3 regions of the Streptomyces sp. NPDC018610 genome follow, and region 1 is predicted to be linked to each of the others. Evidence: riboswitches for the same ligand, from Rfam matches in the RefSeq annotation. Region 1 holds a riboswitch; each other region holds the start of a gene.
The links. A riboswitch is a leader RNA that binds a small molecule or an ion and turns the genes downstream of it on or off. The one in region 1 is predicted to bind thiamine pyrophosphate.
Positions count from the first base shown of each region.

Region 1 (10,341 bases):
CGGTCCCCATACTGCTCTGCGCGATGGAGAAGAGCAGCAGCAGCGGCAGCGCGGCGCCCGCGTAGGCGAGGACGAGGGTGTTGACGACGGACGCGATGTGGTCGCGCCCGATGCGGATGCCCGCCCGGTACAGCCCTCGCGGGCCCATCGCCGGGTTGGCCTCGTGCAGCTCCCAGACGGCCGAGGTCTGCGTGACCGTCACGTCGTCGAGGACGCCGAGCGAGCCGATGATGACGCCGGCCAGCAGCAGTCCGCTCATGTCGATGGACGGATACAGGCCATGGATCAGACCGGTGTTGTCGTCCGTGTTGCCGGTGAGCGCGGCCCAGCCGATGAACAGCGAGCCCAGGAGGCCGATCAGCACCAGGGAGATCAGGGTGCCGAGCACCGCCACCGATGTCCGGGCGGAGAGGCCATGACACATGTACAGCGCGATCAGCATGATCGCGCTCGACCCGACCACGGCCACCACCAGCGGGTTCGATCCCTCCAGGATCGCGGGCAGGACGAAGAACCTCAGCACCAGGAAGCTGATGGCCAGCGCGACCAGTGCCATGACGCCCCGCATTCGCCCGACGACCACGACGGCGAGTGCGAAGACACCGGCGAGCAACGCCACCGGGAGACGCCGGTTGACGTCGGTGACCGAGTACTGCAGCTCCTTCGGAGCGGAGGGTTCGTAGGCGACCACCACCTTCTGGCCCTGGTGCAACTGCCGGGGCTGGTCGGGCCGCACGATCTCGGTGAACGTACGCCCCTCGTCCTTGCCGGTGTCGACGCGGATCGTGGCCTTCCTGCAGGTGCCCGACGCCTGCGCCTGGGCGGAGGCGCCCTCGGCGGTGGAGGTGTCGCCGGTCGGCGTGTCCCCGGAGGTGTTCACCGTCCTGCAGCTCACCGCCGCCACCTGAGTGACCGTGGCCTGCTGGGTCTGCCGGTCGAAACCGACGCCGGTGCGCTGGTGGGAGGGCGTGCCGCCGGGCCAGAGCACGGTGAGGCCGACGAGCACCGCTGCGGCGAACGGGATCAGGATCGCCGCGATGACCTTGCGCAGGTGCTTCGAGACGGGGGCGGCGGGGCCGTGACTGTGACCGTGCGCATGCCCGTGACCAGGCGCGTGCCCGGATTCCTGCCCGTGTCCGTCGGCGGTCCCGCGCCCCGGTTCGGGCGGCGGATGGGGGAACTGGTGTGTCGTGGTCACCGCCCGATCATCGCAAGTACGGCGGAGGCCCCCTGTTCACCGCGCCACAAATGGCGCTAGCGTGGGGGCACCTTTGCACACGCGGGAGCTCGGAGCACCGGGCTGAGAGGGCGCTGACCTTCGTCTCGCGGTGTTTCACGTGGAACGAGCGATGTTCCACGGGGGACACCGACGGACGGGAGCCGCTGCGTCGACCGCCGAACCTGTTACCGGGTAATGCCGGCGTAGGGAGTAGGTCTCATGACCAACAAGGACGCACGCACGCCTGCCTCCACGCAGCTGTCCAGCGACGGGGAGCGGAACGCTCCCCACGGGGAGGCCGGGAAGTCCATCGGCTGGCACAAGGGGTACGTCGAGGGCTCGCGCCCCGACCTCCGGGTGCCGGTCCGTCAAGTGCACCTCACCAACGGTCAGTCGGTCACGTTGTACGACACATCGGGCCCATACACCGATCCACTCGTCGAGACGGACGTCCGCAGGGGGCTGTCGCCGCTGCGGGAGAACTGGATCATCGCCCGCGGTGACACCGAGGAGTACGCGGGCCGCCCCGTCCGTCCCGAGGACGACGGCATCAAGCACACCTCGCCGCGCGGCGGTCTGCGCAACCTCGACGCGGTGTTCCCGGGCCGGCCGCGTCAGCCGCGCCGCGGGCGCGACGGTGGCGCGGTGACGCAGCTCGCCTACGCGCGCCGCGGGGAGATCACGCCGGAGATGGAGTTCGTGGCGGTCCGGGAGAACGTCGATCCCGAGGTCGTCCGCGAGGAGATCGCGGCGGGCCGCGCGGTGCTGCCGGCCAACGTCAACCATCCGGAGATCGAGCCGATGATCATCGGCAAGCGATTCCTGGTGAAGGTCAACGCCAACATCGGCAACTCCGCGGTGACGTCCTCCATCGAGGAGGAGGTCGAGAAGATGACCTGGGCGACCCGCTGGGGCGCCGACACGGTCATGGACCTCTCCACCGGCCGCAACATCCACACCACGCGGGAGTGGGTGCTGCGCAACTCCCCCGTTCCCATCGGGACGGTGCCGCTCTACCAGGCCCTGGAGAAGGTCGACGGCAGGGCCGAGGAACTGACCTGGGAGATCTACAAGGACACGGTCATCGAGCAGGCCGAGCAGGGCGTGGACTACATGACCGTCCACGCCGGCGTGCGCCTGGCGTACGTGCCGCTGACCGCCAACCGCAAGACCGGCATCGTCTCGCGCGGCGGCTCGATCATGGCGGCCTGGTGCCTCGCGCACCACAAGGAATCGTTCCTGTACGAGAACTTCGAGGAACTCTGCGAGATCCTCGCCGCCTACGACGTGACGTACTCCCTCGGGGACGGCCTCAGGCCCGGTTCGATCGCGGACGCCAACGACGAGGCGCAGTTCGCGGAGCTGCGCACGCTCGGGGAACTCAACACGATCGCGAAGCGTTACCACGTACAGACCATGATCGAGGGCCCGGGACATGTCCCGATGCACAAGATCAAGGAGAACATCGACCTTCAGCAGGAGATCTGCGATGAGGCTCCGTTCTATACGCTCGGCCCGCTGACGACGGACGTCGCTCCGGCGTACGACCACATCACCTCGGGCATCGGCGCCGCGATGATCGCGTGGTGGGGCACGGCCATGCTCTGCTACGTCACGCCCAAGGAGCACCTGGGCCTGCCCAACCGGGACGACGTCAAGACCGGCGTGATCACCTACAAGATCGCCGCCCATGCGGCCGACCTCGCCAAGGGGCACCCGGGGGCGCAGGAGTGGGACGACGCACTGTCCGACGCCCGCTTCGAGTTCCGGTGGGAGGACCAGTTCAACCTGGCCCTCGACCCGGACACGGCACGGGAGTTCCACGACGAGACGCTTCCGGCGGAGCCCGCCAAGACGGCGCACTTCTGCTCGATGTGCGGGCCGAAGTTCTGCTCGATGAAGATCAGTCAAAGCATCACCGAGCGGTTCGGCGGTAGCGCGGCGGCGGGTTCGTCCGCCGAGGAGATCGCCGAGGGGATGCTGCAGAAGTCGAAGGAGTTCGCGGCGAGCGGGAACCGGGTGTATCTGCCGCTGGCCGACTGATCGGCGGTGGTGGCGCGGCGGCGATGACGGCGTCGGCCGGGCGGGGGCGCTTGAAGAGTGGCGGTCGGGCGGGTTCGGACGGAACTCGTCCGCACCCGCCGGTGCGGACCGGCCCTGCCGGGCCGGCGGCAGCGCGAGGACCCGTCCGTCCCGCCCGTCCCGTACGGTCGCGTCGGGGCCCCTGAAGCACCCGGGGCCCCGTCGTTCCGCCGGGGCGGCTCTTCGGGCCGCCCCGCCCGCGTCGCCGGCCGCCATGGCGCAGTGCGGAGTGGGAGGCGCAGCCCCGTCTACTCCGGCTGGTGCTCCGGGCCGCCGAAGTCCGGGCTGGTGAAGTCGGGGCTGGTGTAGCGCGGCCGGGCGCTCGGGACTCCGTCGTCGGGGCTGCTGAAGCCCGGTCGGCCGTAGCCGAGTTGTGGGATGCGGTCGCCCGGTTCCGCCCGGTCCCTCCGGCGCGGTGCGGTGGAGGGACCGGCGAGCGCATCGCGCAGGAACGGCAGGATGCCGCGCTCGAGCAGCGCGTCGCGCCATGCGTCCCTGGCCTGCTCGACCTCCTCGTGGAGCCCGGCGCCGGGCTCGGGCGAGGGATGGTTGCGCAGGGCGGTGAGCAGCAGCGCGGTGCCGGCGACGACGATCGCGGCCGCGGTCACGGCGCCGAACACCCAGCCGGCGGTGATCATGGTCTGGGCGAACGCGGGTGCCGGGTCGAGCATCTTCAGGAGGTAGCCGACGAGGAGGAAGACCGTCGCCGCTATGCCCGCGAGGACCGGGGCGAGGACCGCGACGACGGCGCCCGCGCCCGCTCCGGTCGTCTCGGCGGCCGCCCCGGCCGTGGCCGTGCCCTGCTCCGCGGAGCCGGCACCGAGGACGGACGACGAGGCGGACGAGGTCGCCGGGACGGCCGTCGGCCGGCGCAGTTCCTCACGGATCTTCACGTAGTGCTGGTACTCGGTCGCGGCGGCCACCGTGATCAGGGCCGTCGCGCCGAGAGCCATGGTGCGCAGCTGTTCGGTGGTGAGCCGCTGTCCGATGGCGGCGAGTTCCGGGCGGTGTGGGGCGGAGCGCAGCGCCTCATCGAGGATCCGCTCGAATTCCTGGCGGTCCTCACTCAGCAGGTACTGCGGAACGCTGTTCATGTGCATCCCCCGATGCTCCGTAGGGCTGGGGGCTCGCATGGCGACGAGCCGTCGGGCAGAAACGGAGGGGAGCCTGCTACGGATAAGCCGATGGTAGAGCCGTCACGGCGCGAGGTGACAGGGGGTTTCCACAAATTGCGTGCCGACCTGGGCCGTCGGCGGGGGCCCGACGGCAGGACGCGGAACGGTCAGTTGTCCAGCGGCAGTTGCCGGACCAGCAGCTTCCCGGCCATGGTCACGCCGCCGTCCATCGCGATGGCGAGCCCGTCGGCGTAGACGTGGGGTCCCTCCACCACCGGACCGGCCGCCTCGTCGCCCTCCTCGGAGCCGACCTCGCCCAGCAGGTAGGGAATCGGGCTGTGGCCGTGAACGATGCGGGTGCCGCCGTACGTATCGAGCAGGGAGCGCACGGCGTCGGCGCCGCCCTCGTCGCGGAAGGAGAAGCGCTTGGTGAACTTGCGGAACAGGTCCCACACCTCGTCCGCGTCGTTGCGGGTGAGCGCCTCGCGGACGGTGTCGTTGACCTCTTCGATCGAGCGGCCGTAGTCGAGGTAGGCGGTGGTGTCGGAGTGCACGAGCAGATAGCCGTCGACCTCCTCGACCGCGTCGAGGCGGGCCATCCACTGCAGGTGGTGGTCCTGCAGGCGGTCCATGTCGGACTTCTGACCGCCGTTGAGCAGCCAGGCCGCCTGGAAGGTGGCGGTGCCCGCGCCGGAGTTGACCGGCGTGTCTCCGAACCGCCGGGCGCCGAGCAGCAGCAGCTCGTGGTTGCCCATGAGCGCCTTGCAGTAGCCGCCGGCCGCGGCCGCCTCGGCGGACAGTCGCATCACCAGGTCGATGACGCCGATGCCGTCCGGGCCGCGGTCGGTGAAGTCGCCGAGGAACCACAGCCGTGCGGCCCCCGCGCACCACTGGCCCGCGGCGTTGATGAGGCCCTGCTCCTGGAGGGCGGCGACCAGCTCGTCGAGGTAGCCGTGCACGTCGCCGACGACGAACAGCGGGCCGGGACCGGCGGCCGGCTGCTGGGCGGCCGGCGCGGGCGTCGGCGCGGTGCCCGCCTGGAGTGTGTCGCCGCGGTTGATGACGGGCAGGTCGCGCTCCGTGGGCGTGTACGCGTCGGGGTAGCCCTCCGCGGCAGCCGGGTAGCCGGGCTCGGCCGGCGGCACGGGCTCGGCCGCATGGCTGTGGGCGTACGGACCGGTCTCGTTCACATACGCGGGCACTCGGAAGTCACGCAACGTCGCCGTCCGCTCCACCTCGGGTCCCTGACCGGCCCCCTGAGTCATCGACCCCTCCACCATCGCGCCGCATCTGCACCGCTTCGGACTGCCTGGTCGCAGCGGCCCGCGGTGTCGTGGGCCCATCATAGGAATGCGGATCGCGCCATGTGATGACCCAGGGGTGGTGAATCGGAACAGGACTCAGGTTCACTGCGGCTTTCGCCCCGGTTGGGCACTCTTCGGCGGTCCCGCGACCGGCTGTCCCTACTGCTCCTCCGGTGCGCGTGGCGGGCTGACCGTCGTGCGCGGCGGGCGTCGCTGGGACGAGGTGCGCACGATCAGCTCGGTCGGTATGACCTGCTCGACCGGGTGGTCCGACTCGACGCCCTCGATCGCGTCGATGAGCAGTTGGATGACGGCCGTGCCGATGCGGCGCGGCTTCAGGGAGAGCGTGGTGATGGGCGGCTCGGTGCTGGCGTACACGGTGGACTCGCTGCAGCAGACCAGCAGCAGGTCCTCGGGGACCCGCAGTCCGTAGCGGCGGGCGGCGGCGAGCAGGTCGGTGCCGTTCGGGTCGAACAGTCCGTAGACGGCGTCGGGCCGGTCGGGGCGCGCCAGCAGCCGGTCGGCGGCGACGGCGCCGGCGCACGGGTCGTGGGCGGGATAGGCCTCGTAGACCGGGTCCTGGCCGACGCGCTCGCACCAGTGCAGGTAGGCGGTGGTCGACAGATGGGTGTACGTGTCGGTCGTGGTGCCGGTGAGCAGGCCGATGCGGCGGGCACCGGCTTCGGCGAGGTGGTCGAGGATGCCCAGGACGGCGGCCTCGTGGTCGTTGTCGACCCAGGCGGTGACGGGCAGCGAGCCGACCGGGCGGCCGTCGCTGACCACGGGTAAGCCCTGGCGGACGAGTTCGCTGACCACCGGGTCCTGGTCGGAGGGGTCGATGACGACCGTGCCGTCCAGGGCGACGTTCGACCACACGTCGTGGCGGGAGGTCGCGGGCAGGATGACGAGGGCGTAGCCGCGGGCGAGCGCGGCCGAGGTGGCGGCCCGGGCCATCTCGGCGAAGTACGCGAACTCGGTGAAGGTGAAAGGTTCATCCCCGTAGGTGGTCACGGTCAGGCCGATGAGGCCGGACTTGCCGGTACGGAGGGTGCGGGCGGCGGCGGAGGGCCGGTACCCCAGCCGGTCGGCCACCTCGCGGACATGGCGGCGGGTGGCGTCCGGGAGTCTGCCCTTGCCGTTGAGGGCGTCGGAGACGGTCGTGATGGAGACTCCGGCGGCGGCGGCCACGTCTCTGATGCCCGCCCGGCCCGGCCGGCTGCCTCGGCGTGAGGTTTCCGCGCGGCTCACCTGGTGCTTCCCTGCTGCTGTCATGGCGAGCCGATAGTAGGGCTCATGCGGTGGGGTAGCGCGGACGCATATGCACGCGTTGACAGGCACGTTTCTGCATGATCAAGATCGATTAATGGCCTGCGAAACAGAGCTGGTTGACCGATCTGGCCGCAGGACGTGATGCGGTGGCAGGTGTGAGCCTGCCGTGCTTCCGAGGTCTCGAAGAGGTCTCAACTCACCTTGACGGGGGACGCGCGCCACGGCGCGAGCCACCGGCGCATAGATATATGTGCGATGCGCCCCCGATTCGCGCTCATTTGTGCCGTGGTGCCTGTGATGCCAGTGTGACGGACGAGGCCGGAAACCGGCAGGAGTGATGGCCGCCGACCCATACGCACCGGCGGCCAATCCTCATAAGGTGTGCAGTATTGGAAAGCCGGTGTGGTCACGAGGAGGACTGCGGTGAGCGAGACGAACCCGAAGCTGCGCGCCGAGCTGGAGGGTATCCCCACCTACAAGCCGGGAAAGCCCGCAGCGGCCGGTGGCCCGGCAGCGTACAAGCTGTCCTCCAACGAGAACCCCTACCCGCCGCTGCCGGGTGTCATGGAGACCGTGACGGCGGCCGCCTGCTCCTTCAACCGGTACCCGGACATGGCGTGCACCGCGCTGATCGAGGAGCTGGCCGAGCGCTTCGGTGTTCCGGCCTCCCACGTGGCGACCGGCACCGGTTCCGTCGGTGTCGCCCAGCAGCTGATCCAGGCCACCAGCGGCCCCGGTGACGAGGTCATCTACGCCTGGCGGTCTTTCGAGGCCTACCCGATCATCACCCAGATCAGCGGGGCGACCTCGGTGAAGGTGCCGCTGACGCCGGGCGAGGTGCACGATCTGGACGCGATGGCGGACGCGATCACCGACCGCACCCGGCTGATCTTCGTCTGTAACCCCAACAACCCGACGGGCACGGTGGTGCGGCGGGCGGAGCTGGAGCGCTTCCTCGACCGGGTGCCCGGCGACGTGCTGGTCGTGCTCGACGAGGCCTACCGCGAGTTCATCCGCGACCCCGAGGTGCCCGACGGCGTGGCCATCTACCGTGACCGGCCCAACGTCTGTGTGCTGCGCACATTCTCCAAGGCGTACGGCCTGGCCGGGCTGCGGGTGGGCTTCGCGATCGCCCATGAGCCGGTGGCGGCGGCGCTGCGCAAGACGGCCGTGCCGTTCGGCGTGAGCCAGCTGGCGCAGGAGGCGGCGATCGCCTCGCTGCGGGCCGAGGACGAGCTGTTGGGCCGGGTCGGCTCGCTGGTGTGCGAGCGCACGCGCGTGGTCGACGCGCTGCGCGCGCAGGGCTGGAACGTGCCCGAGACGCACGCCAACTTCCTGTGGCTGCGGCTGGGGGAGCGCACGGTCGCCTTCGCCGAGGCGTGTGAGCAGGCGGGTGTGGTCGTCAGGCCGTTCGCGGGTGAGGGCGTGCGAGTGACCATCGGGGAGACCGAGGCGAACGACATCTTCCTGAAGGCGGCGGAGGCGTTCCGCAAGGAGGCGTGAGCGGTCCCGCGGTCCTTGAGGGCCTGTCCGGCGGCGTGGTCTTCGTGTGACACGTCCGCTCGGACGGGCCCTCAGTCGTTCACGAGCTCCACGCGTACCGGATCGCCGGCGCGGACGGCCGTCAGCAGGCGCGGGTCGCCATCGATCCGGCCGAGGACGTTGCACGGACTCGCGAGGCGGCATTCGTCACCGCGCGAGATCGGCGTGGGCCCGTAGGGGAGGGCCAGCGCGTCACCGTCGGTCCAGAACGCGACCGTGCCGGGATCGACGACCTGCCGTGCGTCGGTTTCACGTGGAACACGGATGCCGGTGTCGAAGTAGACCTCCTCGCCCCAGGTGTGGGCGGAGGAGACCAGCGGAAGTTCCGCGGCGAGGGCGCGCGCGGTCGGGGTGTCGTCGAGGCTGGCGACGAGGTGTCCGGTGGGCCAGGAGATGCGTATCTGCATGGCGTGCAATTCAACAAGTTGTTGAAGTCCTTGCCAAGGGGTCGACGCGAAGGTGAAGGGGGACCCCCGGTGCCGCGTCGAAAATCGGTACGTCATAATTGCTTGTGAATGTGAACGCGTTCACAAGCTAGTCCGATTGCTGCCCTGTTGTGTAGGACACATCAGGGCAAACCGTCACCGTGACCACGGCGACGTAAGGAGAGTGACGACGTGGACCTGGCTTTGGCGCCGGAGACGCTGGCGCGCTGGCAGTTCGGCATCACGACCGTCTACCACTTCCTGTTCGTTCCCCTGACGATCTCGCTGGCCGCTCTGACGGCAGGACTGCAGACCGCCTGGGTGCGCACGGAGAAGGAGAAGTACCTCAGGGCGACCAAGTTCTGGGGCAAGCTCTTCCTGATCAACATCGCCATGGGTGTGGTCACCGGCATCGTGCAGGAGTTCCAGTTCGGGATGAACTGGTCGGACTACTCCCGCTTCGTCGGCGACATCTTCGGTGCCCCGCTCGCCTTCGAGGCCCTGATCGCGTTCTTCTTCGAGTCCACCTTCATCGGCCTGTGGATCTTCGGCTGGGACAAGCTCCCCCAGAAGATCCACCTGGCCTGCATCTGGATGGTCTCGCTCGGCACGATCCTGTCGGCGTACTTCATCCTCGCGGCCAACTCGTGGATGCAGCACCCCGTCGGCTACCGCATCGACAAGGCCAAGGGCCGCGCGGAACTCACCGACTTCTGGGCGGTCCTGACCCAGAACACCGCGCTCAGCCAGGCCTCCCACACGCTCTCCGCCGCCTTTCTGACCGGTGGCGCCTTCATGGTGGGCATCGCCGCCTACCACCTCGCCCGCAAGAAGCACGTGGGCGCGATGAAGACCTCTTTGCGGCTCGGCCTGATCACCGTGGTCATCGCCGGCCTGCTCACCGCGATCAGCGGCGACACCCTCGGCAAGGTCATGTTCAAGCAGCAGCCGATGAAGATGGCCGCCGCCGAGGCCCTGTGGGACGGGCAGGAGCCGGCCCCGTTCTCGATCTTCGCCTACGGCAATGTGGAGAAGGGCCACAACACGGTCGCCATCGAGATACCCGGCCTGCTGTCCTTCCTGGCGGACGACAGCTTCAGCTCCTACGTCCCCGGCATCAACGACGTCGACAAGGCCGAGCAGCAGAAGTTCGGGCCCGGCGACTACCGGCCCAACATCCCCGTGACCTTCTGGGGCTTCCGCTGGATGATCGGGTTCGGCATGGCGTCCTTCGCCCTCGGCATGGCCGGACTCTGGCTCACCCGCAAGAAGTTCCTGCTGCCGCAGCACCTGCGCGTCGGCGAGGACGAGGTGCCGCACCTGGTGCTGTTCAAGAACAAGGCGCTCGGGCCGCAGCTGACCACGTGGTACTGGCGGATCGCCGT
Region 1 covers NZ_JBISAL010000003.1:472,117-482,457, forward strand. Annotated here, with positions in the region: gene ACH5A8_RS11545 (YibE/F family protein) at 1-1,198, opposite strand, end outside; TPP riboswitch at 1,270-1,446, shown strand; gene thiC (phosphomethylpyrimidine synthase ThiC) at 1,439-3,262, shown strand; gene ACH5A8_RS11555 (hypothetical protein) at 3,550-4,401, opposite strand; gene ACH5A8_RS11560 (metallophosphoesterase) at 4,584-5,696, opposite strand; gene ACH5A8_RS11565 (LacI family DNA-binding transcriptional regulator) at 5,880-6,992, opposite strand; gene hisC (histidinol-phosphate transaminase) at 7,413-8,492, shown strand; gene ACH5A8_RS11575 (cyclophilin-like fold protein) at 8,564-8,938, opposite strand; gene ACH5A8_RS11580 (cytochrome ubiquinol oxidase subunit I) at 9,149-10,341, shown strand, end outside.

Region 2 (10,341 bases), on a different contig from region 1:
TGGTAGGGGTAGGGCTGCTGCTCGGGCGGGAGCCCGTTCGCGTCCTCGCCGCGCTGCTGCGGAACCCACACCCCGGCGGCCGGCGTCTCGCCCCCGTAGCCGCCCGCGGCGTACGGGTCCTGGGCGCCGTGGGTGCCGTAGGCGGTGTCGTAGGAGGCGTCGCCGTAGGCGGGCTGGCCGGTGAAGTACGGGTCGGAGTAGCCGGTGTAGCCCTGGCCGGTGGTGTCGTAGCCGTAGCCCTGCTGCCCGTAGCCGGAGTAGTCGTAGCCGTAGCCCTGGTCGGCGCTCTGGGCCGTGGTGGCGTACTCGTCCTGGGGCGTCCGGGTGCCGTAGACGCCGTAGGAGCCGGTGTCGTCGGGCAGGGGCTGCGGCTCGTACACCGCGGTGCTCTCGGCGGCCGTGGCGCGGCCGGGCCGGGCGGGCGCGAACACGTCGTCACGGTCCTGGTCGTCGTCGTGCCCGTAGGGCGGGCCGTCGTCCCCGGTCAGCGCCTTTGCCGCGTCCGCTCCGGCCAAGACGTCCACGCCGTCCGTGAGATGCGCGCCGTCCGTGAGGTGGGCGCCGTCCGCGTCGGGGTGCGGTACGCCGTCGACGGCTTCGGGGCCGGCGGCCTCCGGGTCCGCGCCCTTCTTCTTGCGCTCGGCCCTGCCCCGGCGGCGCTTGGTTCCCTCGCCGTCCGGACCGGGCCGGCTGACCGCCCAACCGGCCGCGAACCCGCGGCGGAAGGACAGCGTCACGTACGTCTGCCCGACCGCGAACGCGGCCGTGCCGAGGCCGATGACCAGAACCGACGGGATCAGCACACCGAGCACGACGCACAGGAAGCCCGCGAAGGCCAGCAGCCGCCAGCGCAGCCGCGCCTTGTACTGCAGCAGCACCTCGCCGAGCAGCCACAGCGCGACGACGCCGAACGCGATGTAGAGGACCGTCCAGCCCATGTACGCCCCTCTCCCAGTGACCGCTCCGCAGTGTGTCGTACGCGGGTACGGCCGGTCTAGGCCCGCGGTGGGTGGTGCAGGCCCAGGTTCTCGTAGATTTCCAGGGTCGCCGTGGAGTTGTTGAGCGTGATGAAGTGCAGTCCGGGCACTCCTTCGGCCAGCAGCCGCGCGCAGAACTCGGTGGCGAACTCGATCCCCATGGAGCGTACCGCCGCCGGATCGTCCTTGGCTGTGAGGATCCGCTCTTTCAGGGCGTCGGGAATGACGGCGTTGCTCAGCTGGGGCAGCCGTTCCAGCATCTTGACGCTGGTGACCGGCATGACCTCGGGGATGACCGGGGTCTCGCAGCCCGCGGCGGCGACGCGGTCGCGCAGCCGGAGGTAGGACTCCGGCTGGAAGAACATCTGGGTGATGGCGTAGTCGGCGCCGGCGCGGCACTTGTCGACGAAGCGCGCGACGTCCGAGTCCCAGTCCGCCGAGCGCGGGTGCATCTCGGGGAAGGCCGCCACGCCGACGCAGAAGTCGCCCGACTCCTTGATGAGACGGACGAGTTCGGCGGCGTAGGTCAGCCCGCGCGGGTGCGGGACCCACTCGCCCATCGGGTCGCCGGGCGGGTCGCCGCGCACGGCGAGCATGTTGCGGATCCCGGCGTCGGCGTACTGGCCGATGATGTTGCGCAGTTCGGCGATCGAGTGGTTGACGGCGGTGAGGTGCGCGACCGGCGTCAGCGTGGTGTCGGCGGCGATCTGCTCGGTCGCCCGGACCGTGCCCGCGCGGGTGGAACCGCCGGCCCCGTACGTCACGGAGACGAAGTCGGGGGCGACCGCCTCCACCCTGCGCAGCGCGTTCCACAGGTTGCGCTCGCCCTTCTCCGTCTTCGGCGCCCAGAACTCGAAGGAGAACGTGCTCTTGCCGGTGGCGAGCATGTCGCGCACGGTGCGAGCGCGGTCAGTCCTGGTGGATGCGGTTCCGAGGGCCATACTCGCAGGTTATCCACAGGGCGGCGGTCCCCCAACCGAACCCCGGAAATTTGACCGAATTGCCCCTTTCTCGTCCACCCATCGGACACGTGACCCCGAAATACGCCCCGGACACCCCATCGCCCGTCCGAATAGCGAGACACATTCGGGAGTAGAGCGACCGGAGCGACCGGAGCGAGATCACAGCAGGTCAGAGCACGCCGCGAACGGCATCGGAGCGGATCCGGCTATCCCGCCTGCCGCAGTCGCTCGGCGAACTCCGCCGCCGCCGCGCCGGGGTCGTCGGCCTCGGTGATCGCCCGGACCACGACGACCCGCCGGGCGCCCGCGTCGAGGACCTCGTCGAGGTTGCCGAGGTCGATGCCGCCGATGGCGAACCAGGGACGGTCGGTGCCGAGGGAGGCGGTGTGGCGGACGAGGCCGAGGCCGGGCGCGTGGCGGCCGGGCTTGGTCGGGGTGGGCCAGCAGGGGCCCGTGCAGAAGTAGTCCACGCCGTCCTGCGCCGCCGCGGCCTCCGCCTCCGCCTCGGAGTGCGTGGAGCGGCCGATCAGGACGCCGTCGCCGAGTATCGCGCGGGCCGCCGGGACGGGCAGGTCGCCCTGCCCGAGGTGGAGCACGTCCGCGCGGGCGGCGTGCGCGACGTCCGCGCGGTCGTTGACCGCGAACAGCTTGCCGTGGCGGGCGCAGGCGTCGGCGAACACCTTCAGGTGCTCCAGCTCCTCCCCCGCCTCCATGCCCTTGTCCCGCAGCTGCACGATGTCGACTCCGCCGGCCAGCACCGCGTCGAGGAACTCGGGCAGATCGCCCCGCTCCCTGCGGGCGTCCGTGCACAGGTACAGGCGCGCGTCGGCGAGCCGGTCACGAGCGGCGGCCGCGGAGGTGTCGATGGCGGCGTCGGACATACGTGGGTCCCCCCGTTCGTCGATGCGGCGCGCCCCCGCTCCGCTGTGGACGCGGTACGGCGGCACGCCGCTGTGGATGCGGTGCGCTCACGCGCCGCTGTCGGTGCGGCGGCGGCGCCCACGGCCTACGGAGACCGCGGTCGCCGTTCACCGCTGGTGCAGTGTGCCGACCCTACGGCGGTCGGCGCGGGGCCGGAGCCCCGCCCCGGGAACGGCCCGGCACAGGGGCCCGGCCGCTCAGGGCCGCTCGTCCGGATCACGCCGGACTCGCCCGCCCCGGCCCGGGCGGACGAAGGACCCGAGGGCGGCGTGGCTTCAGACGGCCAGAGCCTGGGCGCGTCGCTTCACCTCCGTGCCGCGGTTCTCACTCAGGGCCTGCGCGGGGGTGCCGGGCAGGGTCGGGTCGGGGGTGAACAGCCACTCGATCATCTCTTCGACCGTGAAGCCGTCGTCCCGCAGCAGCGTCAGGGTCCCCGTCAGGCCCTTGACGACCTTGTCGCCGTCGATGAAGGCGGCAGGCACGTGCAGGGCCCGGTTCTCACCCCGGCGTACGGCGATGAGCTGGCCCTCCTTGACCAGCTGCCGCACCCGTGTCACCTCGACGTCGAGCATTTCGGCGATGTCGGGCAGGGTGAGCCAGGCGGGGACGAGAGCATCAATCTTGGCGTCAATCTCGGTCACGGGACCAAGCGTGCCATCTGCCACCGACAGTCCCAAGTCAGCCCCGCCCACCTGGGAGGACGGCGCGCGGCACGGCGCCCTACGCGGTGGCCGCCTTCAGCGGTCTGGCCGGGTCCGCCAGCAGCCCGGGATCCATCGCCGTGCCGGCCTCGATCAGCCGCCGGCCCTGCGCGAGATCGCGCGGTCGGCCGACCGCCAGCAGAGCGACCAGCCGGTCCCCGCGCAGCCAGCAGACGGTCCACGCGGGCCCGGCGGGCTCGCCGCGCCACAGCAGCGTGTCGTCCGGGGTGTGGTGGCCGGCGTACTGCACGAAGCGGCCGAACTGCTCGGACCAGAAGTACGGCACCGGGTCGTAGGCCGCCGGCGCCGGGCCGACCACGTTGGCGGCGACCGTGCGCGGACCCTGCAGCGCGTTGTCCCAGTGGTGGACCAGCAGCCGCTCGCCGTACCGCCCCGAGGGGAAGGAGGCGCAGTCGCCGACGGCGTACACGTCCGGGACGGAGGTGCGCAGGTGGTCGTCGGCCAGGACCTCGCCGTGCTCGCCCAGCCCGACGCCGGAGCCGGCCAGCCACGCCGTCGCCGGGCGCGCCCCGATGCCGACGACGACGGCGCCGGCGGGCAGCCGCGAGCCGTCGTCGAGCACCACCGCGCCCGGCTCGACGCGCGCCACGCGCGCGCGGGTGCGCAGTTCGGTGCCGCTGTCGGCGTACCAGGCGGTCATCGGCGCGGCCACCTCGGCCGGCACCGCCCCCGCCAGCGGCCGGTCCGCGGCCTCCACCACCGTCACGGCGCAGCCGGCCTCGCGGGCGGCGGTGGCGAACTCCGCGCCGATCCAGCCGGCGCCGACGACCACCACGTCGTGCTGCTCGGCGAGGACGGGCCGCAGTCGTTCGGCGTCGTCCAGGGTCCGCAGCAGGTGGACGCCGGGGACGCCCTCGGAGCCCGGGAGGCGAATCGGTTCGGCACCGGTGGCGAGCACGAGGACGTCGTAGGGCACCGGCCCGTCGGAGGTGTCGAGCACATGTTCCTCGGGGCGGATCGCCAGCGCCTCACGGCCGAGCCGCAGTTCGATGCCGAGCGCCTCGAAGTCGACGTCGAAGGCGGATCCCTCGGCCTTGCCGAGCAGGACGGCCTTGGACAGCGGCGGCCGGTCGTAGGGCTGGTGGGGCTCGGCGCCGATCAGTACGACGGCGCCGGTGAAGCCCTGCTCGCGCAGGGCGACCGCGGTCTGCACGCCGGCCATGCCCGCGCCCACGACGACCACGCGCCGCGGCTGTGCCGTGCCCTGTTCCTGCGTCTGGTCGCTCACCTGATCACCTTAGACAACTGACGAGCCGTCAGTCAGCGGGCGTGCGCCGTGACCTGCCGCACAACCGCTGTCAGGCGATCTGCTCCACCACGCTCGTCCCGCTGCCCGGCCGCGACTCCCACTCCCAGGACTCCTCCAACCGGACGCGCCCGTCGGGGAGTTCGACCACGGACGACACGCAGTGCCCGGAGGCGGTGGTGCCGTCGCGGCGGAGCTGGACGTATCGGAAGTCGAGCCGGTCGCCTTCCCGGATACCCACCAAATGGCCGCGTACGACATCGCCGCCGGCGTACTCGGCCCAGATCTGCCCGTCCTTCTCGTGGTACGTGAAGCGGGTCAGCGTGCCCACCTGACCCGGGGCCTGGTCGGCGACGGGGGCGAGGACCAGACCGTCCAGTGAGCGTGGCATCGAAAAAGACTCCCTCGAAAGTGGCGCTGGTAGGCTACAAGCACTCGCGGGAGCCCGGACGCACCGGGCTGAGAGGGAGGCTGGCGGCCTCCGACCGTACGAACCTGATCCGGGTCATGCCGGCGAAGGGAGGGGCTGGACGCCCATGTCGTTGCCACGCACGTCAGACGTCCTCGTCATCGGGGGCGGAATCATCGGACTCGTGACGGCCTGGCGCGCGGCGCAGCGCGGGCTCGCCACGGCCGTGGTGGACCCCGAGCCGGGCGGCGGGGCCGCGCAGGTCGCGGCCGGGATGCTGGCCGCCGTCACCGAACTGCACTACGGCGAGCAGACGCTGCTCGGACTCAACCTGGCCTCGGCGCGCCGCTATCCGGACTTCGCCGCGGAACTGACCGAGGCGACCGGACACGACCTCGGCTACCGCCGGTGCGGGACGCTCGCCGTGGCGCTGGACGCCGACGACCGCGCCCATCTGCGCGAACTGCACGCCCTGCAACAGCAGTCGGGCCTGGACTCGGAGTGGCTGTCCGGGCGGGAGTGCCGGCGGCTGGAGCCTATGCTCGCGCCGGGGGTGCGCGGCGGGCTGCGGGTGGACGGTGACCACCAGATCGACCCGCGGCGGCTGGCCGGCGCCCTGGTGACCGCCTGCGAGCGGGCGGGCGTGGTCTTCCACCGCGCCTGGGCCGAGCGGCTCACCGTCGAGCGGGACCGGGCCGCGGGCTGTGTGCTGCGCGACGGCACGGCGCTCGCCGCCGGGCAGGTGGTGCTGGCGGCCGGCAGCCTCAGCGGCGAGCTGGCCGGGGTGCCGGACGAGGTGCTGCCGCCGGTGCGGCCGGTCAAGGGCCAGGTGCTGCGGCTGACGGTGCCCCGGCGGTACGCGCCGTTCCTGAGCCGCACGGTGCGCGCGGTGGTGCGCGGCAGCCACCTGTACCTGGTGCCGCGGGTCAGCGGCGAGCTGGTCGTCGGGGCCACCAGCGAGGAGCTGGGCTGGGACACGACGGTGACGGCCGGCGGCGTGTACGAACTGCTGCGTGACGCGCACGAGCTGGTGCCCGGCATCACCGAGCTGCCGCTGACCGAGACCCGGGCCGGACTGCGCCCCGGCTCCCCGGACAACGCGCCGCTGCTCGGCCCCACCGAGCTGCCCGGACTGCTGCTGGCCACCGGGCACTACCGCAACGGCGTGCTGCTCACACCGGTCACCGGCGACGCCATGGCGCAGGTCCTGACCACCGGCGAACTGCCGGAAGAGGCCCGTCCCTTCACCCCGCGACGCTTCGCCGCCGCCTTCCTCACGGAGCAGCCCGCGTGAACATCTCCGTCAACGGCGAGCCCCGCCGTATCGCGCCCGGCACGGCGCTCGACGCCGTCGTGCAGGCCCTGACCGCGGCGCCCTCCGGGGTGGCCGCCGCCCTCAACGAGACCGTCGTCCCGCGCACCCGCTGGTCGTCCACGACGCTGGCCGAGGGCGACCGCGTCGAGGTCCTGACCGCCGTCCAGGGAGGCTGACCATGGCTGACGACCCCTTCGTCCTCGGCGGTACGTCCTTCACGTCCCGCCTGATCATGGGCACCGGCGGCGCGCCGAGCCTCGACGTGCTGGAGCGGGCCCTGGTGGCGTCCGGCACGGAGCTGACCACGGTGGCCATGCGCCGGGTCGACGCGTCGGTGCACGGTTCGGTGCTGTCGGTGCTGCGCAGGCTGGGCATCGCGGTGCTGCCCAACACGGCGGGCTGCTTCACCGCCGGCGAGGCGGTGCTCACGGCGCGCCTGGCGCGGGAGGCGCTGGGCACCGATCTGGTCAAGCTGGAGGTCATCGCCGACGAGCGGACCTTGCTGCCGGACCCGATCGAGCTGCTGGACGCGGCGGAGACGCTGGTCGACGACGGCTTCACGGTGCTGCCGTACACCAACGACGACCCGGTGCTGGCCCGCAAGCTGGAGGACGTGGGCTGCGCGGCGATCATGCCGCTGGGCTCGCCGATCGGCTCCGGGCTCGGGATCCGCAACCCGCACAACTTCCAGCTGATCGTGGAGCACGCGCGCGTGCCGGTGATCCTGGACGCGGGCGCCGGCACCGCCTCGGACGTGACCCTGGCGATGGAGCTGGGGTGCGCGGGCGTGATGCTCGCCTCGGCGGTGACCCGGGCGCAGGAGCCGGTGCGGATGGCCGAGGCGATGCGGCACGCGGCGGCGGCGGGCCGACTGGCCCGGCTGGCCGGGCGCATCCCGAAGCGCCACTTCGCCGAGGCGTCCTCGCCCACCGAGGGCCTGGCCCGCCTGGACCCGGAGCGCCCGGCCTTCTAGGACCTGCCCGGCCCCCCGAGGGAAGCCCCGGAGGGGCCGGGCGCCCGCCCGGCCCCGGGGCGACCGGCTCACCGGCACCTGTCCGCTCCCAGTGGGCGCCCCGGTGGCGCCCAGGCGCCTTCAGGCACGCGAGAAGCGTCACAGGACGGCTTCAGTCCCGTCGTGGAGTGCGGCCGGAAGGGGTGTGTGTCCGTGGCGGCTCGTAGACTCCAGTGCGTGGATACGACCCTTCAGGACCCTCTCGTCGGGCAGGTGCTCGACGGCCGCTATCGCGTCGACGCGCGGATCGCCGTCGGCGGGATGGCCACGGTCTACCGGGCCCTGGACACCCGCCTGGACCGGGTCCTCGCACTCAAGGTGATGCACCCCACGCTCGCCGCCGACGCCTCCTTCGTGGAGCGGTTCATCCGGGAGGCCAAGTCGGTGGCCCGTCTGGACCACCCGAACGTCGTACAGGTATTCGATCAGGGGACGGACGGGTCGTACGTCTACCTGGCCATGGAGTACGTCGCCGGCTGCACCCTGCGGGACGTGCTGCGCGAGCGCGGGGCGCTCCAGCCGCGGGCCGCGCTGGACATCCTGGAGCCGGTGCTCGCCGCGCTGGGCGCCGCCCACCGCGCGGGATTCGTGCACCGGGACATGAAGCCGGAGAACGTCCTGATAGGGGACGACGGCCGGGTCAAGGTCGCCGACTTCGGGCTGGTGCGGTCCGTGGACACGGTGACGAACACCACCGGCGCCGTCCTCGGCACCGTCTCCTACCTCGCCCCGGAGCAGATCGACAACGGCACCGCCGACCCCCGGGTCGACGTGTACGCGTGCGGTGTCGTCCTCTACGAGATGCTGACCGGCGCCAAGCCGCACCAGGGCGAGAGCCCCGCCCAGGTGCTCTACCGGCATCTGCACGAGGACGTGCCCGCCCCCTCGGCCGCCGTGCCGGGACTGCCGCCCGAGCTGGATGGGCTGGTCGCGGCGGCCACCGTCCGCGACCCGCGCACGCGCCCGCACGACGCGGTGGCGCTGCTGGCGCTGGTGCGCGGGGCCCGCTCGGCGCTGAACGCCGACCAGCTCGACGCGCTGCCGCCGCAGGCCCGCACCGGCGAGCACGACAACGCCGACGACCGCACCAGCGTGATCCCGCGCTCGCTGACGGTGCCGCGCCCGCTGCCCGTCGACGGGGACGGCGAGGACGACCGCGGGGCCGTGCACCGCACCAGCCGTCTGGAGTTCCCCCCGGCCCCGCCGGGGCCCGGGCCGCGCGGAGGCGGCGGCCGACGGCCCCGGCGGGGGCTGCTCACGCTGGTCGCCGCCGTCCTGCTGGTCCTCGGCGTCGGCGGCGGCGTCTGGTACATCAACTCCGGCCAGTTCACGAAGGTGCCGCCGGTGCTGGGCAAGACCGAGGCGCAGGCCAGGACCCGGCTGGACCAGGCCGGCCTCAAGGTGAAGCGGGTCAAGCACTCCTACAGCGACACGGTCGCGCGCGGCACGGTGATCAGCACCGACCCCGGGGCCGGTGACCGGATCCGCGGCCACGACTCGGTGACGCTGACCCTCTCCGACGGCCCCGAGACCGTGCGGGTGCCCGACCTGAAGGGCTTCGCGCTGGACAAGGCGCGCGAGCGGCTGAAGAAGGAGGGGCTGGAGCCGGGCATGGTGAGCCGGGCGTTCAGCGAGGACATCGCCAAGGACGCGGTGATCAGCACCGACCCCGGGGCGGGCACCGACCGGCACGCCGGCTCGGCGATCGCGCTCGTCGTCAGCAAGGGCCGCCCGGTGGACGTGCCGGACGTGACCGGTGAGGACCTGGACCAGGCGAGGTCCGATCTGGAGGACGCGGGGCTGACGGTGAAGGTCGCCGCCGCGCGGGTCAACTCCGAGTTCGACGCGGGCCAGGTCGCCCGGCAGTCCCCGGCGGCCGACGGCAAGGCCGCCGAGGGTGACACGGTCACGCTGACGCTGTCCAAGGGCCCGGAGACGGTCGAGGTGCCGGACGTGACCGGCGACAGCGTCGACGACGCCAAGCAGACCCTGGAGGACGCCGGCTTCAAGGTCGACGAGGACCGCGGGCTGCTCGGGCTGTTCGGCGACACCGTCAAGCGGCAGTCGGTGCGGGGCGGCGACCGCGCGCCCAAGGGCTCGACGATCACGATCACCATCCGGTGAGGCGGGCGGTCGTCCGCCACCGGGCGACCGGCCGCCCGCGCCCCACCCCGCGCACGGCCCGCCGTCCGCCGTCCCGCGCACGGTCCGCCGCCCCCAGGACTGCCTGCGCACCACGGCTCACCCGCCGTCCTCCAGGTGACGTGTCCGACGAGACCGGGATCACCACGGCGGCCGGCCGGCGGCCGCCGGGCGCGTGACACCCTGAAGAGGTGAACAGCCAGCTCTCCCCCGCCCCGCCCCTCTCCCCCGGCCGCACCCGCAACCCGGTGGGCGGTCATGTCCCCGTCGCGGGCGGGCTGAACTCCGTCGGTCTGTCCTACGCCCGTGAGCTGGCGGCCGAGACCGTGCAGGTGTTCGTCGCCAATCCGCGCGGCTGGGCCACCCCCCAGGGCAACGCCCGGCAGGACGAGGCGTTCCGGGCGGCCTGCGCCGAGGAGTCGATCCCGGCGTACGTGCACGCGCCGTACCTGATCAACTTCGGTTCGCACACCGAGGCGACCGTCGAGCGCTCGGTCCACTCGCTCAGGCACTCGCTGCGGCGTGGCCGGGAGATCGGCGCGCTGGGCGTGGTCGTGCACACCGGGAGCGCGACCGGCGGCCGGGACCGGGCGGTGGCGTTGCGGCAGGTGCGCGAGCACATGCTGCCGCTGCTC
Region 2 covers NZ_JBISAL010000001.1:307,907-318,247, forward strand. Annotated here, with positions in the region: gene ACH5A8_RS01365 (hypothetical protein) at 1-938, opposite strand, end outside; gene metF (methylenetetrahydrofolate reductase [NAD(P)H]) at 995-1,918, opposite strand; gene thiE (thiamine phosphate synthase) at 2,146-2,820, opposite strand; gene ACH5A8_RS01380 (Rv2175c family DNA-binding protein) at 3,136-3,501, opposite strand; gene ACH5A8_RS01385 (NAD(P)/FAD-dependent oxidoreductase) at 3,581-4,810, opposite strand; gene ACH5A8_RS01390 (hypothetical protein) at 4,881-5,219, opposite strand; TPP riboswitch at 5,256-5,367, shown strand; gene thiO (glycine oxidase ThiO) at 5,365-6,531, shown strand; gene thiS (sulfur carrier protein ThiS) at 6,528-6,728, shown strand; gene ACH5A8_RS01405 (thiazole synthase) at 6,731-7,525, shown strand; gene pknB (Stk1 family PASTA domain-containing Ser/Thr kinase) at 7,742-9,688, shown strand; gene ACH5A8_RS01415 (deoxyribonuclease IV) at 9,898-10,341, shown strand, end outside.
Region 2: it holds a riboswitch for thiamine pyrophosphate, as region 1 does, so the genes downstream of both, thiO (glycine oxidase ThiO) here and thiC (phosphomethylpyrimidine synthase ThiC) in region 1, are expected to answer to the same signal.

Region 3 (10,341 bases), on a different contig from region 1:
CCACGCCGGACACGACCGACACGGGCCACGGCCCCGGACCTGCCGAGGCGACCCCCACGAGCGGCCGCGCCGGAAGAGGCGGGCCCACGCCACCGCGTGACGGCCGCGGCGCCGGTCCGGGCCCCTCGGCGCCGGCCCGACGACCGACGCCCCCAGGTCACCCAAGTCGATCTGCGACACTGGTACCACCATGCCCAAGCCCGGAGAACTCACTTTCGTCGCCCCGCGCGGAGCCAAGAAGCCGCCGCGGCACCTTGCCGATCTGTCGCCTGCCGAGCGCAAGGAGGCCGTCGCCGCGATCGGCGAGAAGCCGTTCCGTGCCAAGCAGCTCTCGCAGCACTACTTCGCGCGGTACGCGCACGACCCCGAGCAGTGGACCGACATCCCGGCCGGCTCGCGGGAGAAACTGCGCGAGGCGCTGCTGCCCGACCTGATGACGGTCGTGCGGCACCTGTCGACCGACGCCGGCACCACCCGCAAGACGCTGTGGCGGCTGTTCGACGGGACGCTCGTCGAGTCGGTGCTCATGCGCTACCCGGACCGGGTGACCATGTGCATCAGCTCGCAGGCGGGCTGCGGCATGAACTGCCCGTTCTGCGCCACCGGGCAGGCGGGCCTGGACCGCAACCTGTCGACCGCCGAGATCGTGCACCAGATCGTCGACGGCATGCGCGCCCTGCGCGACGGCGAGGTGCCGGGCGGCCCGGCGCGGCTGTCCAACATCGTGTTCATGGGCATGGGCGAGCCGCTCGCCAACTACAAGCGCGTCGTCGGCGCCGTCCGCGCCCTCACCGACCCCGAGCCCGACGGGCTCGGCCTGTCGCAGCGCGGCATCACCGTCTCGACGGTGGGCCTGGTCCCCGCGATCCACCGGTTCGCCGACGAGGGCTTCAAGTGCCGGCTCGCGATCTCCCTGCACGCCCCGGACGACGAGCTGCGCGACACCCTCGTCCCCGTCAACACGCGGTGGAAGGTGCGGGAGGTGCTGGACGCCGGCTTCGAGTACGCGGCGAAGTCCGGGCGCCGGCTCTCCATCGAGTACGCGCTGATCCGCGACATCAACGACCAGGCCTGGCGCGGCGACCGGCTCGGCCGTCTCCTCAAGGGCAGGCCGGTGCACGTCAACTGCATCCCGCTCAACCCGACCCCCGGCTCCAAGTGGACCGCCTCGCGGCCCGAGGACGAGAAGGCGTTCGTCGAGGCGATCGCCGCGCACGGGGTGCCGGTGACCATCCGGGACACCCGCGGCCAGGAGATCGACGGCGCCTGCGGCCAGCTGGCCGCCACCGAGCGGTAGACCGCCGGGGCCCGCGGCGGGACCGCCGTCGTGGGCCGTGGGCGGTCGCCGGCGGCCGGGCGGTAGTCTGGGGCCGTACACACATCTTCATATTCCGACAGGGGAGCGCCACAGCGCTGAGAGTGCGGCACCGGCCGCAGACCCTCTGAACCTCGCCCGGGTCATTCTGGGTAGGAAGTTCGGTCATCACTCGAGCTGTTGCGTCCTGCCCGGGCATCCCACGGAATGCCCGGGCAGGGCCGCGTCTCTTCCTGGCCCACCCCCAGGAGGAAAGTCCAGTGCACACCAAGACGTTCGTCGCGGCCGCGGTCGGGCTGGGACTGGTCACGCTGTCCGCGTGCGGATCGTCGGGCGGCGACACGAGCGCCGCGGACTCCAAGACCGTGACCCTGGTCAGCCACGACTCGTGGAAGGCGTCCAAGAGCGTCATCGCGGACTTCGAGAAGTCCTCCGGCTACAAGGTCAAGGTCCTCATGGACGGCGACGCAGGGCAGGCCGTCAACAAGGCCATTCTCACCAAGGACCACCCGCAGGGCGACGTCTTCTTCGGCGTCGACAACACCCTGCTGTCCCGCGCCCTGGACAACGGCCTGTTCCAGCCCTACCAGCCGAAGGGCTCCGAACTGGTCCTGCCGCAGTACCGGGTCGACCAGGCCAAGCACCGGGTGACTCCGATCGACACCGGCGACATCTGCGTCAACTACGACAAGAAGTACTTCGCCGACCACGAACTGGCCCCGCCGGCCTCCCTCGACGACCTGGCCGAGCCGCGCTACAAGAACCTCCTCGTCACCGAGGACGCCGCCGCCTCCTCGCCCGGCCTCGGCTTCCTGCTCGGCACCGCCGCCAAGTACGGCGACACCGGTTGGCAGGCGTACTGGAGGAAGCTGAAGGCCAACGGCGTCAAGGTCGTCTCCGGCTGGGAACAGGCCTACGACCAGGAGTTCTCCGGATCCGCCGGCGGCAGGAAGGCGGGCGGCGACCGCCCGCTCGTCGTCTCCTACGCCTCCTCGCCGCCCGCCGAGGTCATCTACGCCAAGCCCCAGCCGAAGACCGCGCCGACCGGCGTCGTCCAGGGCACCTGCTTCCGGCAGGTCGAGTACGCGGGACTGCTCGGCAACGCCCGCAACACCAAGGGCGGCAAGGCCTTCCTCGACTTCCTCCTCACCAAGGAGTTCCAGGACGACATGCCGCTGAACATGTTCGTCTACCCGGTGCGCGAGGCCGCCCAGGTGCCGCCGGAGTTCACCCGGTACGGCCCCCAGGCCAAGGACCCCGAGACCATGGCCCCGGAGAAGATCGCCGCCAACCGTGACCAGTGGGTCAAGTCGTGGACCTCGCTCGTAGTGAAGTAGGCGGCGGGCGACGCCGCCGCTCGGGGAACGCGGCGCGGCTCGGCCTGATGGCCCTGCCCGTCGCGTTCTTCGCGGTGTTCTTCGCCTACCCCGTGGTGGCGATCGTCCGGCGCGGCCTGCGGGCCGACGGCGCCTGGCACTTCGGCCGGTTCGCGGACGTGCTCGCCGACCCCGGCATCCGGCACGTGCTGTGGTTCACCACCTGGCAGGCGCTCGCCTCCACCGCGCTCACCCTGCTGATCGCGCTGCCCGGCGCCTACGTGCTGGCCCGCTTCGCCTTCCCCGGCCGTCAGGTGCTGCGCGCCGTGGTCACCGTGCCGTTCGTGCTGCCCACCGTCGTCGTCGGCACCGCCTTCCTCGCCCTCGTCGGGCACGGCGGCCTCCTCGACGAACTGTGGGGGGTGCGCCTGGACACCACCGTGTGGGCGATCCTCCTCGCCCACATCTTCTTCAACTACGCCGTCGTCGTCCGCACGGTGGGCGGCCTGTGGGCGCAGCTCGACCCACGGCAGGAGGAGGCGGCCCGGATGCTCGGCGCCTCACCGCTGACCGCCTGGCGCAAGGTCACCCTGCCCGCGCTGGCCCCCGCCCTGGCGGCCGCCGCGCTCATGGTGTTCCTCTTCACCTTCACCTCCTTCGGCATCGTGCAGATCCTCGGCGGGCCCGCCTTCTCCACCCTCGAAGTGGAGATCTACCGGCAGACCTCCGAGATCTTCGACCTGTCGACCGCCGCCGTCCTCACCGTCGTCCAGTTCCTCGCGGTGGGCGCCGTCCTCGCCGTGCACGCCTGGACCGTGCGGCACCGGGAGACCTCGCTGAAGCTGGTCGACTCCTCCCTGACCGCCCGCCGGCCGCGCGGCGCGGGCCAGTGGGCCCTGCTCGCCGGAGTGCTCGCCACCGTGGCCCTGCTGCTCCTGCTGCCGCTGGCCGTGCTCGTGCAACGCTCGCTCACCGCACCCGGCTTCGGCTACTACCGGGCGCTGAGCGACGCCGACGGCGGCACCTTCCTCGTCGCACCGATCGACGCCGTCGGCACCTCACTGTCCTACGCCGCCGCGGCCACCGCCATCGCCGTCGTCATCGGCTCCCTGGCCGCCGCCGCGCTCACCCGCCGGGACTCCGGGCGGCTCGTACGGGGCTTCGACGCGCTGCTGATGCTGCCGCTCGGCGTCTCCGCGGTGACCGTCGGTTTCGGCTTCCTGATCGCCCTGGACGAGCCGCCGCTCGACCTCCGGCAGTCCTGGATCCTGGTCCCGCTCGCGCAGGCCCTGGTCGGGGTGCCCTTCGTCGTACGGACCATGCTGCCCGTGCTGCGCGCGGTGGACGTACGGCTGCGGGAGGCGGCGGCGGTGCTCGGGGCGTCGCCCTGGCGGGTGTGGCGGGAGGTGGACCTGCCGATGGTGCGGCGGGCGCTGCTGGTCGCCGCGGGTTTCGCCTTCGCGGTCTCGCTCGGCGAGTTCGGGGCCACCGTGTTCATCGCACGGCCCGACAACCCGACCCTCCCGGTCGCGGTGGCACGGCTGCTCAGCCGCCCCGGCGACCTCAACTACGGTCAGGCGATGGCCCTGTCGACGATTCTGATGGTGGTGTGCGCCGTCGCCCTGTTGCTCCTGGAGCGGCTGCGGGGCACGGACCGGAGCGGGGAGTTCTGATGCTGCTGAGGCTGGAATCCGCCACCGTCCGCTTCGGCGGGCGGGCGGTGCTGGACGCCGTGGACCTGGCGGTCGCCGAGCACGAGATCGTGTGCGTGCTCGGGCCCAGCGGGAGCGGCAAGTCGACGCTGCTGCGAGCCGTGGCCGGGCTGCAGCCGCTGGACGCCGGGCGGGTGCTGCTGGAGGGCCGGGACCAGGCGACGGTGCCGGTGCACCGGCGCGAGGTCGGGCTGATGTTCCAGGACCACCAGCTCTTCCCGCAGCGCGACGTGGCCGGCAACGTCGGTTTCGGGCTGCGCATGCACGGCACCGCGAAGGATGAACGGGCCGCACGCGTCGAGGAGTTGCTGGAGCTGGTCGGGCTGCCGGGAGCGGGCGGACGAGCCGTGGCCGCGCTCTCCGGCGGCGAGCAGCAGCGGGTCGCGCTCGCCCGCGCGCTGGCCCCCCGGCCCCGGCTGCTGATGCTGGACGAGCCGCTCGGCCAGCTCGACCGCACGCTGCGCGAGCGGCTCGTGGTCGAACTGCGCGAGCTGTTCGGCCGGTTGGGGACCACGGTGCTCGCCGTCACGCACGACCAGGGCGAGGCCTTCGCGCTCGCCGACCGGGTCGTGGTGATGCGCGACGGCGAGATCGCCCAGTCCGGGACCCCGCTGGAGGTGTGGCAGCGGCCGGCGGACGCCTTCGTCGCCCGCTTCCTCGGTTTCGAGAACGTCGTCGAGGCGGGCGTGGACGGCGGGGTGGCGGTCACGCCGTGGGGCAAGGTGCCCGTCCCCGAGGACTCCGCCGAGGGCGCCCGCACGCTGCTGGTCCGGCCGGCCGGAGTGCGGCTCGTCCCGGCCGACGAGGGCCTGCGCTGCACGGTCGCCGCCCGCACCTTCCGGGGCACCCATGTCGCCGTCCGCCTCCAGCCCCCGGACGCGCCGCCTCTGGAGGCGGCCTGTGCGCTGCGCTCGGCGCCGGAGGTCGGTGACGAGGTCGGGGTGGAGTTCGACCCGGCCGACGTCGTGCTGCTGGGCTGAGCCCGCGACCGCCGCCGACGGCCGCGGCCCGTCCCCGGGTTCGGGGACGGGCCGCGGAGGGAAGGTGCGGACGAGGGCGTCAGCGACCGCTGTTGGCCCCGCGCCGGCGCAGGCCGAGGAAGACGGCGCCGCCGCCGAGGACGACCAGGGCGATCGCGATGCCGGCGATCAGGCCGGTGTCGGAGCTCGCGCCGGTCTCGGCGAGGTTGGAGTCACCGGCCGCGGGCGAGGGGGCGTTGTTCACGGTGCCCGCCGGGGCGGTGCTGCTCTGCGAGGGGGCCGGCGTCTGTGCGGCGGGCGCCGAGGGCGCCGCGGAGGTCGCCGGCGCCGACTGGGCCGGGGTCGCCGGCTTCGAGGGAGTGGCCGGCTCGGACGGCGTGGCGGGCGCGCTCGGGGTGGTGGGCGCGCAGGCGGCCGACGGGGTCTTGAGGTTCGGCTTGATGTCCGCGTCGACCAGCTTGCCGCCGGCCTTGACGTGGATGCGGTACTCGGCGTTCGGCTGCCAGTTCTCGGCGAAGGAGACGACGGCGCCTTGGGCGGTGCCCTTCACCGACCGGGGCGTGCCGATCCGCTTCGCGTCGGCGCCGTTGTTCTCCAGGAAGACGGTGATGACGGCCGGGGTGCCGAAGGCGTCCTTGTCGGTGACGGCGATGACGCCCTTGCCGCCCTCGCACTTGGCTTCGGCGGAGAACTCGCTGATGTCGCAGGCGAGCGCGTGGCCCGCCGCGCCCAGTGCGAGCGCGGCGGACGCGGTGGCGACGCCCAGGACGCGCAGGGGACGTACGGTACGACGGGATATCGACAAGATGGCCACTTTGCCCTTCACGGGATGTGCGGTTGCGGGGGGTGAAGGGGGTGGTGGGGCGACCGGGTGACGACGGGCAGTGCCCCGGCACCCCCAGGAGGCCCACATCTATAGGCGCTCGGTCAGAAGTGTCAACGCGCCTGTCCCGCGCGGTCGTTGACTTTGCCCGTTCATTAACCGCCACGACGTTTGAGCGCGTTGTGAACCGGCCCGATCCGGGCGGCGGGGGCGAATCGGCCCGCCCGGGCGGGAACCGCCCGGGCCGGAACGAATCCGTCCGGGTCAGCCCCGCACCGCCGCCGGGTCCATCCACATGACCTCCCAGGTGTGCCCGTCGAGGTCGTCGAAGGCACGGCCGTACATGTGGCCGTGGTCCTGGGTCTCGCCCGACGCCGTGCCGCCGGCCGCGATCGCCTTCTCGACCAGCTCGTCCACCTTCTCGCGGCTCTCGGCGCTCAGGCAGATCAGCACCTCGCTGGTCCGGGTGGAGTCCGCGATCTCCTTCTTGGTGAAGTCGGCGTAACGCTCCTTGCCGAGCAGCATGGCGATGATCGTGTCGCTGATGACGACACAGGCGCAGTCGTCGGTGGAGAACTGCGGGTTGATGGAGTAGCCGAGCTCGGTGAAGAACTTCTTCGACGCGGCCACGTCGGCGGTCGCCAGGTTCACGAAGATCATCTGCTGGTACATGGTGGAGTCGCTCCCGTTCGTGGGTGGGTGCCCTGCGTGCCTTTCGGTGGGGTAGACGGAGCGGGCCCGCGGAACTCATCGGTGGCCCCCGATTTTTCTTCCGGGCTGTCACTCAGTGCGCCAGGGGCAGCGCGGCGAGCGTGGCGACCGCCCAGGTCAGTGGGAGGAACAGGGCGAGCAGGGCGGCGGCGCGCAGGGCGGCCGCGGAGCGCAGCACGGTGGCGGGCGCGCCCAGCCGTCTGAGGGCGGCGGTGGTCCCGGCCCTGACCTGCCGCGCCTCGACGGCGGCGGTGAGCAGGGCGGCCACGGCGCAGCCGGCCACGAGCAGCGCGCCGAGGGCGGTGAGCGGACCGGGCGGGGCGGCGGCTCCGCCGTGCAGCGCGGTCATGGCGTACGTCCCCGACGCGACCGCGCAGACCACGCCCAGGGGGCGGCCGATGCGGCCCGCCTCCGCCATCAGGACCCGGCCGGCCAGGAGGCGCAGGGCGCCCGGGCGCACCGCCTGGAGCAGGCGGCCGCACAGATGGGTGAGGCCGGGGCCGGCGAGGGCGAGACCGAGGGCGGTGAGCAGCCAGCCGGCGAGGACGGGCACGGAGCCGGCGGTGAGGTCGCCGGGGAGGAAGGCGCGGGAGGCGCCGTCGGGGGTGCGCCCGGCGTAGGTCTCGACGGTGAGGCCGGCGGCGAGCACGGCGATGCCCCAGGGCAGGCCCGCGGGGGACCGGTCGGACGGGAGCGCGGGGCCGGTGCCGTCGCCGGGGACCGGGTCGTCGGAGGCCTCGCCGCCGTCGGCGGGGGCGTCCTGGACGGCGTCCGGCGCGGCGCCGTCGGGACTCGGGCTCGGCGTCGTGTCGGTGCGGGAGGGCCGGTCCGTCCGCTCCCGGGGGCGCAGGGCGGCGGCGACCGCCGCGGAGGCGACCGCCGGGACGGTCGCCAGCAGCGTCAGCGTCCCGGCGGCGGGCAGCCGCTCGCGGGCGGCGAGGAACCCGTACGCCGCCCCGTCGAGGGGGAACGGCGGGCCGGGGAGGTCGCCGCGCAGGAGGAGGAAGAGCAGCAGTGCCAGCAGCGAGCCGAAGGCGCAGGCCAGTGCGGTGGTCGCGGCCGAGACGGCCATCAGGCGGGCGGGGCCGAGGCCGAGCGCGGACAGGCCGGAGCGGGGCCGGGTGCCGGGGTCGCTGCGGGCGACCGCGACCGCCAGGTGGGCCGTGGCGGCCAGCGGTACCGCGCACCAGGCCAGGCGCAGCAGTGCGGCGGACGGGTCGTCCGGGTGGCCGAGGGCGTGTCCGAGGCTGGACAGCAGCAGGAAGCCCGTGCCCGCCGAGGCCGCCACGACGGTGAGGCGGCGCAGCTGGACGGCCGGGTGGGCCACGCGGATCAGACGGAGAGCGAGCACGCGGCCCGGCCTTCCGTGGTGTCGCCGGCCGGCGGCAGGTGCACCGTCTTCACGCAGCGGCCGTCGAGCAGGGCCACCGTGCGGTCGGCGAGGGCCGCGGTCTCCGCGTCGTGCGTGGCCAGGACGACGGTGATGCCGTGCGAGCGGGCGGCGGTGGTGAGGGTGCGCAGCGCGTGGGCGCGGTCGGCGCGGTGCAGCGGGGCCGTCGGCTCGTCGGCGAACAGCACCGTCGGCGCGGGGGCCAGGGCGCGGGCGATGCAGACGCGCTGGCGTTCGGCCTGGCGCAGCTGGTGCGGGCGCTTGCGGGCCAGTTCGCCGGCGTCCAGGCGTTCCAGCCACTCCAGGGCGGCCACCTTGGCCCGGCGTCTGGTGGTGCCGCGCAGCATCAGCGGCAGGGCGGCGTTCTCCCAGACGTTGAGCTCCGGCACGAGGGCGGGGACGGGGTCGATCCAGCCGAACCGGTCGCGGCGCAGCCGTTCGCGGGCGAGCGGCCCGAGGGTGTGCACGGGGGAGCTGTTGAACCAGACCTCGCCCTCGCGCACCCGCACCATGCCGGACAGGCATCGCAGCAGCGTGGTCTTGCCGCTGCCGCTCGGGCCGCCGACGGCGAGGATCTCGCCCTGCCGGACGCCGAGCGAGACGCCGCCGAGCGCGGGGGAGCCGTCCTTGTGGGTGTAGTGCAGGGCGCGTGCCCAGAGCACGTCGTTGTCCGGCGGGGCCACCATGGCGTACACCTCGGTTCGGATCAGAAATGCCGCGCGTTGCCGTACGGTCCGGGGAATCCTTCGTACGAATCCCCCATACGAGGGAACGAAGGCGGAGCCGATCGGTCACTGAACGCTAGGCAGCCGACGCCGGGAGCCTGGACAGCACACGGCCCCGGGCCGCCGTTTCCCACTCGAACGGACGGCTCCGGGGCCGGTGATGATCATCTGATCGGAGGTACGCGCCTCACGGGTCGCCCGCCGTGACGGTGCGCGCGTCAGGTCGCCCACCGCCGCGGCACGCGCCCACGGCGCTCACCGTGACGCGTCGGTCACAGCTTGGTCCACGCCTCCGTCAGCGTCGCGCGCAGGATCTGCTCGATCTCGTCGAAGGTCTCCTGGTTGGAGATCAGCGGCGGGGCGAGCTGGACGACCGGGTCGCCGCGGTCGTCGGCACGGCAGTACAGGCCGTTGTCGTACAGCGCCTTGGACAGGAAGCCGTACAGGACGCGCTCGGTCTCCTCGTCGTTGAAGGACTCCTTGGTGTTCTTGTCCTTCACCAGCTCGATGCCGTAGAAGAAGCCGTTGCCGCGGACGTCGCCGACGATCGGCAGGTCGTGCAGCTTCTGCAGCGTCGACAGGAACGCGCCCTCGTTGTCCAGCACGTGCTGGTTGAGGCCCTCGCGCTCGAACAGGTCGAGGTTGGCGAGGCCGACCGCCGCGGAGACCGGGTGGCCGCCGAAGGTGTAGCCGTGCAGGAAGGTGTTGTCGCCCTTGTAGAACGGCTCGGCCAGGCGGTCGGAGATGATGCAGGCGCCGATCGGGGAGTAGCCCGAGGTCATGCCCTTGGCGCAGGTGATCATGTCCGGGACGTAGCCGAACTTGTCGCAGGCGAACATGGTGCCGAGGCGGCCGAAGGCGCAGATGACCTCGTCGGAGACGAGCAGCACGTCGTACTGGTCGCAGATCTCGCGGACCCGCTGGAAGTAGCCGGGCGGCGGCGGGAAGCAGCCGCCGGCGTTCTGCACCGGCTCCAGGAAGACGGCCGCGACGGTGTCGGGGCCCTCGAAGAGGATCTGCTGCTCGATCTGGTCGGCGGCCCAGCGGCCGAAGGCCTCGGGGTCGTCGCCGAAGATCGGGGCGCGGTAGATGTTGGTGTTCGGGACCTTGTGCGCGCCCGGCACCAGCGGCTCGAAGGGGGCCTTCAGGCCCGGCAGGCCGGTGATGGACAGCGCGCCCTGCGGGGTGCCGTGGTAGGCGACCGCGCGGGAGATGACCTTGTGCTTGGTGGGCTTGCCGACCAGCTTGAAGTACTGCTTGGCGAGCTTCCAGGCGGTCTCGACGGCCTCACCGCCGCCGGTGGTGAAGAACACCTTGTTCAGGTCGCCCGGCGCGTAGTCGGCGAGGCGCTCGGCCAGCTCGACGGCCT
Region 3 covers NZ_JBISAL010000012.1:217,439-227,779, forward strand. Annotated here, with positions in the region: gene rlmN (23S rRNA (adenine(2503)-C(2))-methyltransferase RlmN) at 191-1,297, shown strand; TPP riboswitch at 1,387-1,492, shown strand; gene ACH5A8_RS29160 (thiamine ABC transporter substrate binding subunit) at 1,576-2,652, shown strand; gene ACH5A8_RS29165 (ABC transporter permease) at 2,628-4,304, shown strand; gene ACH5A8_RS29170 (ABC transporter ATP-binding protein) at 4,304-5,323, shown strand; gene ACH5A8_RS29175 (LAETG motif-containing sortase-dependent surface protein) at 5,403-6,128, opposite strand; gene ACH5A8_RS29180 (VOC family protein) at 6,411-6,818, opposite strand; gene ACH5A8_RS29185 (hypothetical protein) at 6,931-8,208, opposite strand; gene ACH5A8_RS29190 (ABC transporter ATP-binding protein) at 8,190-8,933, opposite strand; gene ACH5A8_RS29195 (aspartate aminotransferase family protein) at 9,245-10,341, opposite strand, start outside.
Region 3: it holds a riboswitch for thiamine pyrophosphate, as region 1 does, so the genes downstream of both, ACH5A8_RS29160 (thiamine ABC transporter substrate binding subunit) here and thiC (phosphomethylpyrimidine synthase ThiC) in region 1, are expected to answer to the same signal.